Regions from separate parts of the Mesorhizobium sp. P2_B5 genome, predicted to be linked through region 1. Evidence: predicted binding sites of a transcription regulator. Region 1 holds the regulator's gene; the other holds the start of a gene.
The links. Region 1 encodes PhoB, which activates phosphate uptake and scavenging genes when phosphate is short. Its sites were predicted from a motif close to TGTCATNNANCTGTCAT; they were not measured.

Region 1 (6,609 bases):
ATGGCGCCTCCAGCCGGCCCGAGACGTCAGGCATGGGCGTGGCGATCATCGGCTCGTTCTACATGATGGTGATCGTGCTGCTTTTGGCGCTGCCGATCGGCGTCGCGGCCTCGATCTATCTCGAGGAATTCGCCAAGAAGAACCGCTTCACCGACCTGATCGAAGTCAACATCAACAATCTTGCGGCGGTGCCGTCGATCGTCTTCGGTCTGCTCGGCCTTGCCGTGTTCATCAACTTCCTCGGGATGCCGCGCTCGGCCGCCTTTGTCGGTGGCCTGGTGCTGACATTGATGACGCTGCCGACCATCATCATCGCGACGCGCGCGGCCCTTGCCGCGGTGCCGCCGTCGATCCGCTCGGCAGCGCTTGGGCTTGGCGCCTCGAAGATGCAGATGGTGTTCCAGCACATACTGCCGCTTGCCGCTCCCGGCATCCTGACCGGCACGATTATCGGCCTGGCGCGTGCGCTCGGCGAGACAGCACCGCTGCTTCTGATCGGCATGGTCGCCTTCGTCGCCGACTATCCGAAGACACCCTTCGATCCGGCGACCGCCCTGCCGGTGCAGATCTACATGTGGGCAAACGAGGCCGAACGCGCTTTTGTCGAGCGCATGTCCGGCGCCATCATCATCCTGCTCGTCTTCCTCATGGCCATGAACATCACCGCGATCGTGCTTCGGCGCCGGTTCGAGCGGCGCTGGTAGAAAAAAGGCAATTTGGTATGAACATCATGACCGAACAGTCTCTTGAAAACGCAGTGGGCGATAAAATGAACGCCAAGTCGAACGAAGTCATCAAGATGCGCGGCGACAAGGTCGGCGTGTTCTACGGCGAGAAGCAGGCGCTGTTCGACGTCAATCTCGACGTCCGCCAGAACCAGGTGACGGCGCTGATCGGCCCGTCCGGCTGCGGCAAGTCGACCTTCCTGCGCTGCCTCAACCGCATGAACGACACCATCGATTCGGCGCGGGTGACCGGCAAGATCACGCTCGACGAGGACGACATCTATGACAAGAACATCGACGTCGTCGAACTCAGGGCGCGCGTCGGCATGGTGTTCCAGAAGCCCAATCCGTTCCCGAAGTCGATCTACGAGAACGTTGCCTACGGCCCGCGCATCCATGGGCTGGCCAAGCGCAAGTCCGACATGGACCAGATCGTCGAGTCGAGCTTGAAGAAGGCGGCGATCTGGAACGAGGTCAAGGACCGCCTGCAGGAGCCCGGCACCGGCCTGTCCGGCGGCCAGCAGCAGCGCCTGTGCATCGCGCGCGCCATTGCGGTGTCGCCGGAAGTAATCCTGATGGACGAACCCTGCTCGGCGCTCGACCCGATTGCCACCGCACGCGTCGAGGAGCTGATCGACGAGCTGCGCCAGAATTACACGATCGTCATCGTCACCCACTCGATGCAGCAGGCGGCGCGCGTGTCGCAGCGCACGGCGATGTTCCACCTCGGCTACCTGGTCGAGGAGGGCGCCACCGACAAGATGTTCACCAATCCCGACGACAAGCGCACCCAGGACTACATTACCGGCCGCTTCGGCTGAGCCGTCCAGCGGTTGAATTTTCAGGCACGAGGACCACGATCATGGGTGAACATACCGTCGCCTCCTTCGATGAAGAGTTGGGCCAGATCAGCAAGCTGATCCGCGACATGGGCGATCTGGCCGGGTCGATGGTCAGCGGCTCGACAAAAGCGCTGCTCAATTCCGACAATGCGCTGGCGCAGCGCGTCGTGTCCGACGACGCCATCATGGACGCGCGCCAGCGGGAACTCGACGATCGTGCCATCACGCTCATCGCCAAGCGCCAGCCGATGGCCAACGATCTGCGTGCCGTGGTCGGCTCGATCCGCATGGCCGGCGACCTCGAGCGCATCGGCGATCTCGCCAAGAACATCGCCAAGCGCGTTGGCACCGTGGGCCTCAGCGTCACGCCGCGCGACCTCTCGCATTCCATCGATGCGATGGCGCAGCTGGTGCTGATCCAGGTGCAAGGGGTGGTCGAGGAATATGCCGCCGCGGATGCCGCAGCCCTGGCGAAACTCAGGAATGAGGACGAACGTATCGACGTCAAATACACGTCGGTGTTTCGTGAACTCTTGACCTACATGATGGAAGACCCGCGCAACATCACCGCCTGCACGCATCTCCTGTTCTGCGCCAAGAATCTGGAGCGCATCGGCGATCATGTCACCAACATCGCTGAAAATGCGTATTATGTGCTGACCGGCCAGCAATTGCCCGCCAATCGCCCGAAGCAGGACGAGACGGCGATGGCCACTTCGGCCTGACAAGGGTGAACTGCTGATGATCGCGCCACGCATCATGGTCGTGGAGGACGAGGAGCCGCTGGGCGTTCTTCTCCGCTACAACCTCGAATCCGAAGGCTACCAGGTCGAGGTGGTGACGCGCGGCGATGAGGCCGAAATCCGGTTGCAGGAAAATGTGCCCGACCTTCTGGTGCTCGACTGGATGGTGCCGGCTGTGTCCGGCATCGAGCTCTGCCGCCGGCTGCGCATGCGGCCCGAGACCGAACGGCTGCCGATCATCATGCTGACCGCGCGTGGCGAGGAGAGCGACCGCGTGCGTGGCCTGTCCACCGGCGCCGACGACTATCTGGTCAAGCCGTTCTCGACACCGGAATTCATGGCGCGCGTGAAAGCGTTGCTGCGCCGCGCCAAGCCGGAAGTGCTGTCCAGCGTGCTCAAGGTCGGCGACATCGTGCTCGACCGTGAATCGCACCGCGTCTACCGCAAGAAGAGCGAAATCAGGCTCGGACCGACCGAGTTCCGCCTGCTCGAATTCATGATGCGCCATCCCGGCCGCGTGTTCTCGCGCAGCCAGCTGCTCGACAATGTCTGGGGCGAGACGATCTATATCGACGAGCGCACGGTCGACGTGCATGTCGGTCGACTGCGCAAGGCGGTCAATAATGGCCGCATGCCCGACGTCATCCGCACCATCCGCGGCGCCGGCTACGCCATCCGGGAAGATTAGGCGCGCCGCGCTGTTGCCGGCCCCTCAGGCGACATGCTTGCCCGCTTTCGCCTGAATCCCCGGTGCGAAAATCTCCTGGTCGACGAAGCCGAGCGCGCGCATGGCGCAGCCTTCGCGGATCAGCGGCAGTTCGTTGGGCTCGGTGTCGAAGGAGATCGATTTCGAGTGCTGGCCGCCGGCGGTCTGAGCAATCGCCTCGCGCAATGCCGGTTCGATCAGATCGAACGCGGCGGCGCTGACTCCGACCATGGCGACAGGTGCTGGATCGATCAGCGCGAACAGGCTGCCGAGGCCGAAGCCGAGCGCCTCGCCGGCCTTGCGGTAGGCTTCGCGCTCGGGGCCATCGGTCTCGCGGGCACGTGCGGCGAGCGCCCGCATGTCGGCGTCGCCGACATCGACCGGTTCGGCATCCTCGCTCATCATTTTGGCGCTGCGCCAGATGGCGTAGTTGCCGGCATAGGCCTCCACGCAGCCGCGCCGCCCGCAACGGCACAGCGCGCCGCCGGGCCGATGGATCATGTGGCCGAACTCGCCGCCCGACGAATGGGTGCCGGTGAACAATTCGCCCTTCAGCACCAGCCCCATGCCGATGCCATGCGAGAGCAGGATAGCGATGAAATTGTCGCGGTAGCGCTCAGGCTGGCGCCATTGCAGCGCCACCGCCATCATGTTGCAGTCGTTTTCCATGGTGGCCGGAATGCCGAACTCCGCTTCCAGTATGTCGGCGAAGGCAATGTCGGTCAGCGGCGTGATCGGCGACCACAGCATGGCGCGGGCCTGCGAATCGGTGATGCCCTGGATGCCCATGGCAATACGGGCGACGCTCTGGACATCGAGGTCGGGGTCCTCGATCCGGCGCCGGACAATCGCTACGCATTCGCCGATCAGCTCGTCGCGCGGCATGGTCAGCGTGTCCAGCCGACGCTGCTCCTCGGCGATCACATGGCCGGCATAGTCGATGACGGTGACGGAGAGGAAGTTCAGCGACAGCACCACGGTCATCACCGCGGCGGCTTCGGGGTTGAGCGCAAGGCCAACCTGCGGCCGGCCGCGCTTCAGCGCACCCGTCTCGCCGGGTTTGCTCTCGGCCAGGATGCCTTCGGCAATCAAATCCGAGGAGATCGCCGATATGGTCGAGTGGCTGAGGCCGGTGGTCGCCGCAATCTCGGTCCGCGACGGCTGGCCGGCCCGGCGCACGGCCGAAATCACCATCGCGCGGTTGCGACGGCGCAGATCATCGTGGCGGATTCCAACCGACATCGTTTTTGTTTTCCTCCCGGACCTCCTCGCGCCTCATGATAGTGGAGGCATTTGGTGGTACCAGCCAAATATTGGCAGAAGCAGGCGGCGCTGTCATTGTTTATTGCGAGTCTCGAAAAAATTCACAGAGGCCATCAGATTCCATCAGAATCGATGTTGACAGCGCCTCGCCGTTGGACCAGTATTTTTTCGAGGCTCGAAAAAATAGAGCCTCTGTGTGCCGGCCTTCGGGTCAGTTTTGTCGCGCCGTGCGCGGCGCAGGGAGGGTTATCATGAACAGATTTGCAGCCGCCATGCTGGCGGGTGTCGCCATGTCGCTGACGCTGGTGTCGGTCGCGCAGGCGAAGGACAAGGTCATCGGCGTGTCGTGGTCGAACTTCCAGGAAGAGCGCTGGAAGACCGACGAAGCGGCGATGAAGGCGGCGATCGAGGCGGCCGGCGACAAGTACATTTCCGCCGACGCGCAGTCCAATCCCGGCAAGCAGTTGACCGACGTCGAAAGCCTGATCTCGCAGGGCGCCAACTCGCTGATCATCCTGGCGCAGGACGCCTCGGCCATCGGCCCGGCGGTGCAGAAGGCGCTGGACGAAGGCATTCCAGTCGTCGGCTATGACCGCCTGATCGAGAACAAGGACGTCTTCTATCTGACCTTCGACAACAAGGAAGTCGGCCGCATGCAGGCCCGCGAAGTGTTCAAGGCGAAGCCCGAAGGCAACTATGTCTTCATCAAGGGCTCGGGTGCCGATCCGAATGCCGATTTCCTGTTCGCCGGCTCGATGGAAGTGCTCAAGGAAGCCATCGACTCGGGCAAGATCAAGAATGTCGGCGAGGCTTACACTGATGGCTGGCTGCCCGCCAACGCCCAGAAGAACATGGAACAGTTCCTGACCGCCAACGACAACAAGGTCGATGCGGTGGTTGCGGCCAACGACGGCACAGCCGGCGGCGTCGTCGCGGCGCTGACGGCGCAGGGCCTGGCCGGAACCGTTCCGGTCTCGGGCCAGGACGGCGACCATGCCGCGCTGAACCGCATCGCGCTCGGCACGCAGACCGTGTCGGTGTGGAAGGACGCGCGCGAGCTCGGCAAGAACGCCGCCGAGATCGCTTCGCAGCTGGCCGACGGCAAGAAGACGGGCGACATTGCCGGCGCCAAGGACTTCACCACGCCCGGCGGCAACACCGTCAAGTCGCTGTTCCTGACCCCGGTTGCCATCACCAAGGACAACCTCAACGTCGTCATCGACGCTGGCTGGATCAAGAAGGACGAAGTCTGCGCCGGCGTCACTGCCGGCAGCGTTGCAGCCTGCAACTAAAACCGGACCCTATCGGTTCGAAATCTCGGCGCCGCGGCCCAAAAGCCGCGGCGTTTCTCCAAGGGCTTCCGCTTCAAATGACCACGGAAAGCAAATAGCATCCATGTTCCGGCATCCGCGCCAGACGGCAAACCGGTGGGAGGATAGCATGACCGACACGACCTCTAATCAGCCGGTCGCCAGCACTGCTGCGGACCGGGCGCGCGCATCCGAGCTCAGCGCCGTCGGGCGGTTCCTCAAGGCTACCGAACTCGACACGCGCATGCTCGGCATGGTCGGCGCCCTGCTGGTCATCTGGGTCGGCATACACATCCTGTCGGGCGGGCTTTTCCTGACGCCGCGCAATCTGTGGAACCTGTCGGTGCAGACCTCCTCGGTCGCGATCATGGCGACCGGCATGGTGCTGGTCATCGTCATGCGCAACATCGACCTTTCGGTTGGCTCCGTCGAAGGCGTGATCGGTATGATCATGGGCGTGGCGCAGGCCGAATTCCTCATTCGCGTCATCGGCTTCCAGCTCGGAAATCCCTGGCTCTGGATCATCGCGCTGGCCGCCGGCGTGGTGCTTGGTCTGCTGATCGGCGCGTTCCAGGGCTTCATCATCGCCTATATGGAGGTTCCGGCTTTCATCGTGACGCTGGGCGGCCTACTGGTGTGGCGCGGTATGGCATGGCTGATCACCAGCGGGCGCACGGTCGCGCCGCTCGACGCCACCTTCCAGCTGATGGGTGGCGGACCACGCGGCTCGATCGGCGCTACCGCCAGCTGGATCGTCGGCATCGTCGCCTGTGCGGCGGTTGCCTTCGCGCTGCTCAATGGCCGCTCGCAGCGCAAGCGGTTCAGCTTTCCACTGCGCCCCGTGTGGGCTGAGGCCTTGCTTGGCGTGGTCGCTTGCGCGGCCATCCTCGGCGCCGTCTGGATCGCCAATTCCTATCCATGGCCGATCGGCATCGTGCGCCAGTATGCGCTGCAGAACGGCATCACCCTTCCCGAAGGCGGGCTGTTTATCGCGCATGGCATCGCCATACCGGTGCTGAT
Region 2 (6,609 bases), on a different contig from region 1:
CCATAGCGGGGTATTGGCAAGCAAAGCCGGCAATCACGGTAAAATTTGAATTAATTTCGAAAGACCTTCGCGATCCGTGCCAAGGTCCTCCGAACGACCCCAAGCACCGCTTGCCCCTTGATTTTTGACCGCCAAACCTCGATATCGGGCGCAAATCCAAACCATTCGAATGACGGGAAACGGCGATGAGCGACCAGGCAAAAGACGAACGCGCGCCCGAGGATATCGAAACGGCCGAGGCCGAGCGCACGCAAGGCGGCATCGACGGCGATTATGAAGCGCTGGTGCGGCTGCTGAAGGAAAACGAGGAACTGAAGGACCGCGCGCTGCGCGTCGCGGCCGAGATGGAGAATCTGCGCCGCCGCACCGCCCGCGACGTGCATGACGCGCGCGCTTATGCGGTGGCCAATTTTGCCCGCGACATGCTGTCGGTGTCGGACAATCTGCGCCGCGCGCTCGATGCCATCCCGGCCGAGGCCAAGGCAGCCGGAGATGCCGGCTTCAAGGCGCTGATCGACGGCGTCGAGATCACCGAGCGCGCCATGCTGTCGGCGCTGGAGCGGCACGGGGTGAAGAAGCTTGAGCCGGAAGGCGAGAAGTTCGACCCGAATTTCCACCAGGCGATGTTCGAGGTGCCCAATCCCGATGTGCCAGCCAACACCGTGGTCCAGGTCGTGCAGCCGGGGTATTCGATCGGCGAGCGCGTGCTGCGGCCCGCCATGGTCGGCGTCGCCAAGGGCGGCCCCAAGATCGCGGCAGCCGAGGCGCCTGTCGAACCAGGCCCGGTGAACGAGCAGGCCGAGAAGGATGCGTGAGTAGGGAGTAGGCAGTAGGCAGTAGGCAGTAGGCAGTGGGGGCCGTATCAATCGCCCGGCTTCGTGTTATTGATACTTCCAATTCCAATCCCTACTGCCTAATCCCTGCCTCATGCCCTTGAGCGCCATCGACCTCCTCGACTATGCTGGCGTCGCCGTCTTTGCGGCGACCGGGGCGCTGGCGGCTTCGCGCAAGCAGCTCGACATTATCGGCTTCCTGTTCCTGGCCAGCGTCACCGGCATCGGCGGCGGCACACTGCGCGACGTCATCCTCAACCTGCCCGTCTTTTGGGTCGGCAGCTCAGGCTATGTGCTGATCTGCGCGGCGGTTGCGGTGCTGGTCTTCTTCATTGCCCACCGCGTCGAATCCCGCTGGAAATGGCTGCTCTGGCTCGATGCCATCGGATTGGCGGCCTTTTCGGTGATGGGCGCGGCCAAGGGACTGGCGATCACCGGTTCTCCGGTCGTCTCCGTCATTATGGGCGTGCTGACCGCCACATTCGGCGGCATTCTGCGCGATCTGCTGGCCGGCGAGCCGTCGGTGCTGCTGAGGCCCGAAATCTACGTCAGCGCGGCGCTGGCGGGCGCCGGCCTCTACACGCTTGGCGATCTTATCGGATTGCCGCCGGTCGCCTCGGACCTTGCCGGCTTTGTCGCGGCTTTCCTGGTGCGTGGTGGCGCGCTCAAATTCGGCTGGACGTTTCCGTCCTACAAGAGCCGGCCGGGACGGCGGCCGGAGGATATTCCGTGAAACGAGCGAATAGCGAGTAGGGAGTAGCGAATAGGGGTTTGAGCGGGGCAATGCTCGCTACATTCTATTCGCTATTCGCTATTCGCTATTCGCTATTCGCTATTCGCTATCACGCCGCAAACCGCTGCGCTTCGCCGCCATAATAGTTGACGTAGCGGGCGCCGATTTCCTTGACCGGCATCACCACGAACACATCGACGGTGGAGAATTCGCGGTCGATGACGCAGCCGTCGCCGATGCGGGCGCCGACGCGCAGATAGCCCTTGACCAGCGGCGGCATGGCCGCGATCGCCGCCTTGGCGTTTACCGCCTCGATCGGCATCAGGTCCATCGAGCAATAGCGCCCGGACACAGCCCGCACATCCCAGGCTGAGTTGGTGCGGCAGTGATGTGCAAGATAGGTAAGCGCCTCGGCATGCGCCGCCGGCACCGTGCCGTGGAACGAGGCACAGCCGGTCATCACACCGATCTCATAGTGCTTGATATAGGCCCAGATGCCTTGCCACAGCGCCTCGATGGTGCGCTTGGAGCGGTATTCCTTAAGAACGCAGGAGCGGCCGAGCTCAAGGAAGCGCTGTCCGGGATGACGGGCAATCAGCTTTGTCAACTCGAACTCGCCTTCGGAATAGAAGCCGCCGGCGGTCGCTGCGATTTCTTGCCGCAGCAGCCGATAAGTGCCGACGATGCGGCGATGCTCGGGTCCGGAAATCGAGGTGTCCAGCACCAGCAGATGGTCGCAGAGCGGGTCGAAACGGTCGGCGTCGCGCCGATCCTGTGCCTGGAACAGGTCCTTCCTGGCGCCAAGCTCGTCATAAAATACCCGGTAGCGCACTTCCTGCGCGGCAGCGATCTCGGCTTCGTTGCGGGCAAGCCGCACTTCGAGATTACCGATCCGGCCCAGCAGTGTGCCTGTTGCGACGGCATCGGCGTTACGCGCGGCGAGCAAAGCACCGCCTGCGTTGGGCCGAGTGTCACATTCCGGCATAACTGTATGCACGAGTGATTCTCCTTCGAGCCATCCCTCTTGGCACGGGGATACGGTGTAGGTGCAACAGGATTGTGACAGTACCGTGATACGGCGCAGCGGGCAATACTTCGTCGGCTGGCGAAAACCCTCAACCGGCTACCTTACGTGATCGCAGAGAGCGCGTTGGGGCGGCCTCAGGCGGCCACCTGGCCTTCGACGGCATGGACCAGCGCGTCGGGGTCCAGCGGCTTGGTGACGAAGCCGCTGGCGCCATGGGCAAGCACTGTGTGGCGGGTCTTTTCCTGGCTGTCGGCCGAAAGCACCATGATCGGAACCGGCGGCACGGCCATTTCTTCCTCGTGTCGGCGGATGGCCGCGATTGCGTCCAGCCCGTCCATCACCGGCATGTGCAGATCCATCAGCACCACGTCGAAACGGTGTTTCAGCCCGGCTTCGGTGATTGCCTCGACCGCGGCCTTGCCGTTGCCGACGACTTTGACCCGATGCCCTGCCTTCAAAAGCGTGGCGCGGGCCAGCATGGCGTTGATGTCGTTGTCTTCGGCGATCAGCACCGACAGGCCCTGCTGGCGCCCGCCAACAGCCCGATGCGACGACGCCCCGCTTTTTTCCGGCTTCATGGGCAGGGGCAAAGCAGGGGCGTGGCTGGTCAACAGCACGCGCATCAGCGTTTCGCCGCGCACCGGCCTTGCCAGGAAGGTGGCGTAGCCGCTGGCGCGGAATTCGCCAAGCATGCCGCGGTCGGTCGGCGCGATCAGCGTGATCGCCTCACAATCGGCAAAGCCGCTCTGGCGCAGGCGCTTGAGCAGCCTGCCGTCGCTGTCTTCCATGGCGGCGTCGATCAACAGCGCGTCGCAATGTTCGGCGAAAGGCGTCGCCTGGGAAGCGGTCGCGGCCACATCGACGGCGCCGCCATGGGCGCGGATGGCACGGGCGATTGCATCAGCCTCTACAGCGTTCTTCGACACGATGACGGCGCGCCGGCCGACGAGGATATTCTGCCCGTTCTGCGGCGCTTCGGTGGCCCCTGTGGCCGGGATTTCGAAGACGAATTCAGATCCCTCGCCAAGCCGGCTCGACACCGAAATGGCGCCGCCCATGGCCGTCGCCAGTCGTCTCGATATGGCAAGGCCGAGGCCGGCGCCGCCATGGGTGCGGGTCGAGGTGCCGTCGGACTGTTCGAATTCCTCGAAGATGCGCTCCATATCCTCTTCGCGCAGGCCAGGGCCGGTGTCGGCCACGGTGAAGCAGATGCGGTCGCTGGTCTCGGTGCGGGCCCGCGCGACCGAGACCAGCACGCCGCCGGTGTCGGTGAACTTGACCGCGTTGCCGATGAGGTTGAGCAGCACCTGCCTCACTCTTCCCGGGTCGGCCATGATCATCTGCGGCACGTCGGGCTCGACATGACAGCCGAGGCCGATGTTCTTGGCGAAGGCTTTCGCCGCCATAAGTTCGATGATGTTGTCGGCAATCTCGCGCAAAGATGTCGGCTGCGGCTCCGGGTCGAAGCGACCGGCTTCGATCTTGGAATAATCGAGCAGGTCCTCGATGAGCGCCAAAAGCGCGCTGGCCGAGGTCGAGACGGCGGCGACATAGGTGCGCTGCTCCGGCGACAGATTGGTGTCGGCCAGTAGCTTGGCCATGCCCATGATGCCGTTCATCGGCGTGCGGATCTCATGGCTGACGGTGGCGAGGAAGCGAGACTTGGCCTGGCTGGCATATTCGGCGCGCTCCCGCGCGGTGATGAGCGAGGATTCGGCACGTTTGCGGGCGGTGATGTCGCGGGCAATCGCCCGGTGCGAAACGGCGCCGCTGTCCTTGTCGCGCACCGACAGTTCGATCCACGAAAACCAGCGCGGACCGTTCGGCGTGCGGATGGAGACGTCGGTGGAACTCAGGCATTCGTGATCCGAAAAGGCGGCGTCGGGAACGACCCCGACATCGATGCCGAGGTCAGCCAGCGTCCTGCCGGCAAGATCGCGCTGATCGGTTCCGACGAGGCCGGCGAAAACCTTGTTGGCATAGACGATGTGGCCGTCGCGGTCGCGATGGACGACGAGATCGCCGAGCGCATCGATCAAGCCGCGAAAACGCTCCTCGCTCTCCTGCATTTCCCACATGCGGTCGGCCAACGTCTCGATCTCGGCGCGGCTGCGGGCGGCGGTTTCGTCGAGCAGGGCGGTCGCGCGGTGGACGGTGTGGCGGTTGCGCAGGTGCATGGCGACGCCGCCAAGGCCGGTCGCCAGCAGGCCGAGCGTGATGAAGATCGGCGCGCCGGTGAGGTGAGACAGGCCCGCCAGCACGACACTGGCGACCACGGTCAAGAACAGCAGGCCCTCGTGCGTGGCGCGCGGAAAATCCGGCGCCAGCGGCGGTGGGACAACATGCTGCCGCTTCGGCGTCGCCGGGCTCGGCCCGTCGATGCTTTCGGCACGGTTCTTCTCTTTCCTGGCGGACTCCGCGATCATGCAGAAATCCATGCCAGATAGAGATTATGGAAAAGCGCGGCGGATCGTTCGAATTTTAGCGGTTCATGCGTTTTTGCCGCCCGTTCTGGTGGCTTTGGGGGCCTCACATATCCACGACCACGCGCCCCCTGATCTTGCCCTCGACGATGTCGTGGGCGGCAGCGATGATGCCGTCGAAGCCGATTGTCGTCGACAGGCCTCCAAGTTTCTTGAGGTCGAGATCGGTGCCGATGCGGCGCCAGGCTTCCAGGCGCACCGCCTTGGGCGCCATCACCGAATCGATGCCGAGCAGCGAGACGCCACGCAGGATGAACGGCGCGACGCTCGACGGCAGATCCATGCCGCCGGCCAGGCCGCAAGCGGCGACCGCGCCTCCGTAGGCGGTCATCGACAGCACATTGGCCAGAGTGTGGCTGCCGACGGCATCGATGCCGCCGGCCCAGCGCTCCTTGGCCAGCGGCTTGGCCGGCTGGGAGAGTTCGTCGCGCGAAATCACTTCGGCGGCACCGAGGTCGATCAGATAGGGGCTTTCGGCGTTGCGGCCTGTCGAAGCGATGACATGGTAGCCGAGGCTGGACAGGATCGAGACCGCGACCGAGCCGACGCCGCCGGCCGCACCCGTCACCACCACCGGGCCGCGATCCGGCAGGATGCCGTGCCGCTCCAGCGCCATGATGCACAGCATCGCCGTATAGCCGGCGGTGCCGACCGCCATCGCATCGTGGGCGCTGATGCCGCCGGGTAACGGCACCAGCCAGTCGCCCTTGACGCGGGCGCGCCCGGCATAGGCGCCGAAATGCGTTTCGCCGACACCCCAGCCGTTGAGGATGACCTTGTCACCCTTGCGCCAGTCGGCATGCGAGGAGGAGATCACGGTGCCGGCGAAGTCGATGCCCGGCACCAAGGGCCAGCGGCGGATCACCGGCGCCTTGCCCGTGATGGCCAGCCCATCCTTGTAGTTGACCGTCGTCGCCTCGACCGCGACGGTGACATCGCCCTCCATCAGATCGGCTTCGCTAAGGTCGACGATCTCGACCGACTGCTTCTTGTCGGCATCGCGCGAAACGAAGATGGCTTTGAAGGTTTCGGACATTTCTTCTCCTCGGTCGAGCAGCTGTGAAGATCGGCAAAGGCTGGCCGGACTGTGCGGCGACCGTTCGGCGCGGTCAATTGGTCAAAAGACGGCGCCGTTCAAGCGTCCGGGCTTTCCGGCTTTGCCTCCCGGCGCCAGCCGATGAGTTCATCGAAGACGACCAGCGCGGCACCCACAGAAATGAAAGCGTCTGCGAGGTTGAAGACGGCGAAGGACCATACCGGCGTGTGGAACAGTATGTAGTCGATGACGTGGCCGTAGACGGTGCGGTCGATCAGATTGCCGAGCGCGCCGCCGATGATCAGCGCAAAGCCGATGCGGGCCAGCACATGGCCGGCCGGCGTGCGCGTCGCCAGGTAAAGCACGAAGGCGACGACCACGACGGCGATCACGACCAGGCCGGTGTCGCCGAAGGACGAGAACATCGAAAAGGCGATGCCGGTGTTGTAGGTGCGAAACAGCGCCAGGAACGGTACGAGATCGAGCTTTTCCTGGAA

Region 2: olsB (l-ornithine N(alpha)-acyltransferase) is a predicted target of PhoB. The motif match lies at 2,615-2,631, and genes of this name have one in related genera.

The regions. Positions count from the first base shown of each region.
Region 1 is NZ_JBFUDJ010000001.1:97,241-103,849, reverse strand. It holds gene pstA (phosphate ABC transporter permease PstA) at 1-704, shown strand, start outside; gene pstB (phosphate ABC transporter ATP-binding protein PstB) at 722-1,546, shown strand; gene phoU (phosphate signaling complex protein PhoU) at 1,588-2,292, shown strand; gene phoB (phosphate regulon transcriptional regulator PhoB) at 2,309-2,998, shown strand; gene AC1D1N_RS00495 (ROK family protein) at 3,023-4,258, opposite strand; gene xylF (D-xylose ABC transporter substrate-binding protein) at 4,531-5,571, shown strand; gene AC1D1N_RS00485 (sugar ABC transporter permease) at 5,720-6,609, shown strand, end outside.
Region 2 is NZ_JBFUDJ010000016.1:14,916-21,524, reverse strand. It holds gene grpE (nucleotide exchange factor GrpE) at 186-815, shown strand; gene AC1D1N_RS30110 (trimeric intracellular cation channel family protein) at 928-1,566, shown strand; gene olsB (l-ornithine N(alpha)-acyltransferase) at 1,676-2,551, opposite strand; gene AC1D1N_RS30100 (response regulator) at 2,728-5,019, opposite strand; gene acuI (acrylyl-CoA reductase (NADPH)) at 5,123-6,112, opposite strand; gene lspA (signal peptidase II) at 6,211-6,609, opposite strand, start outside.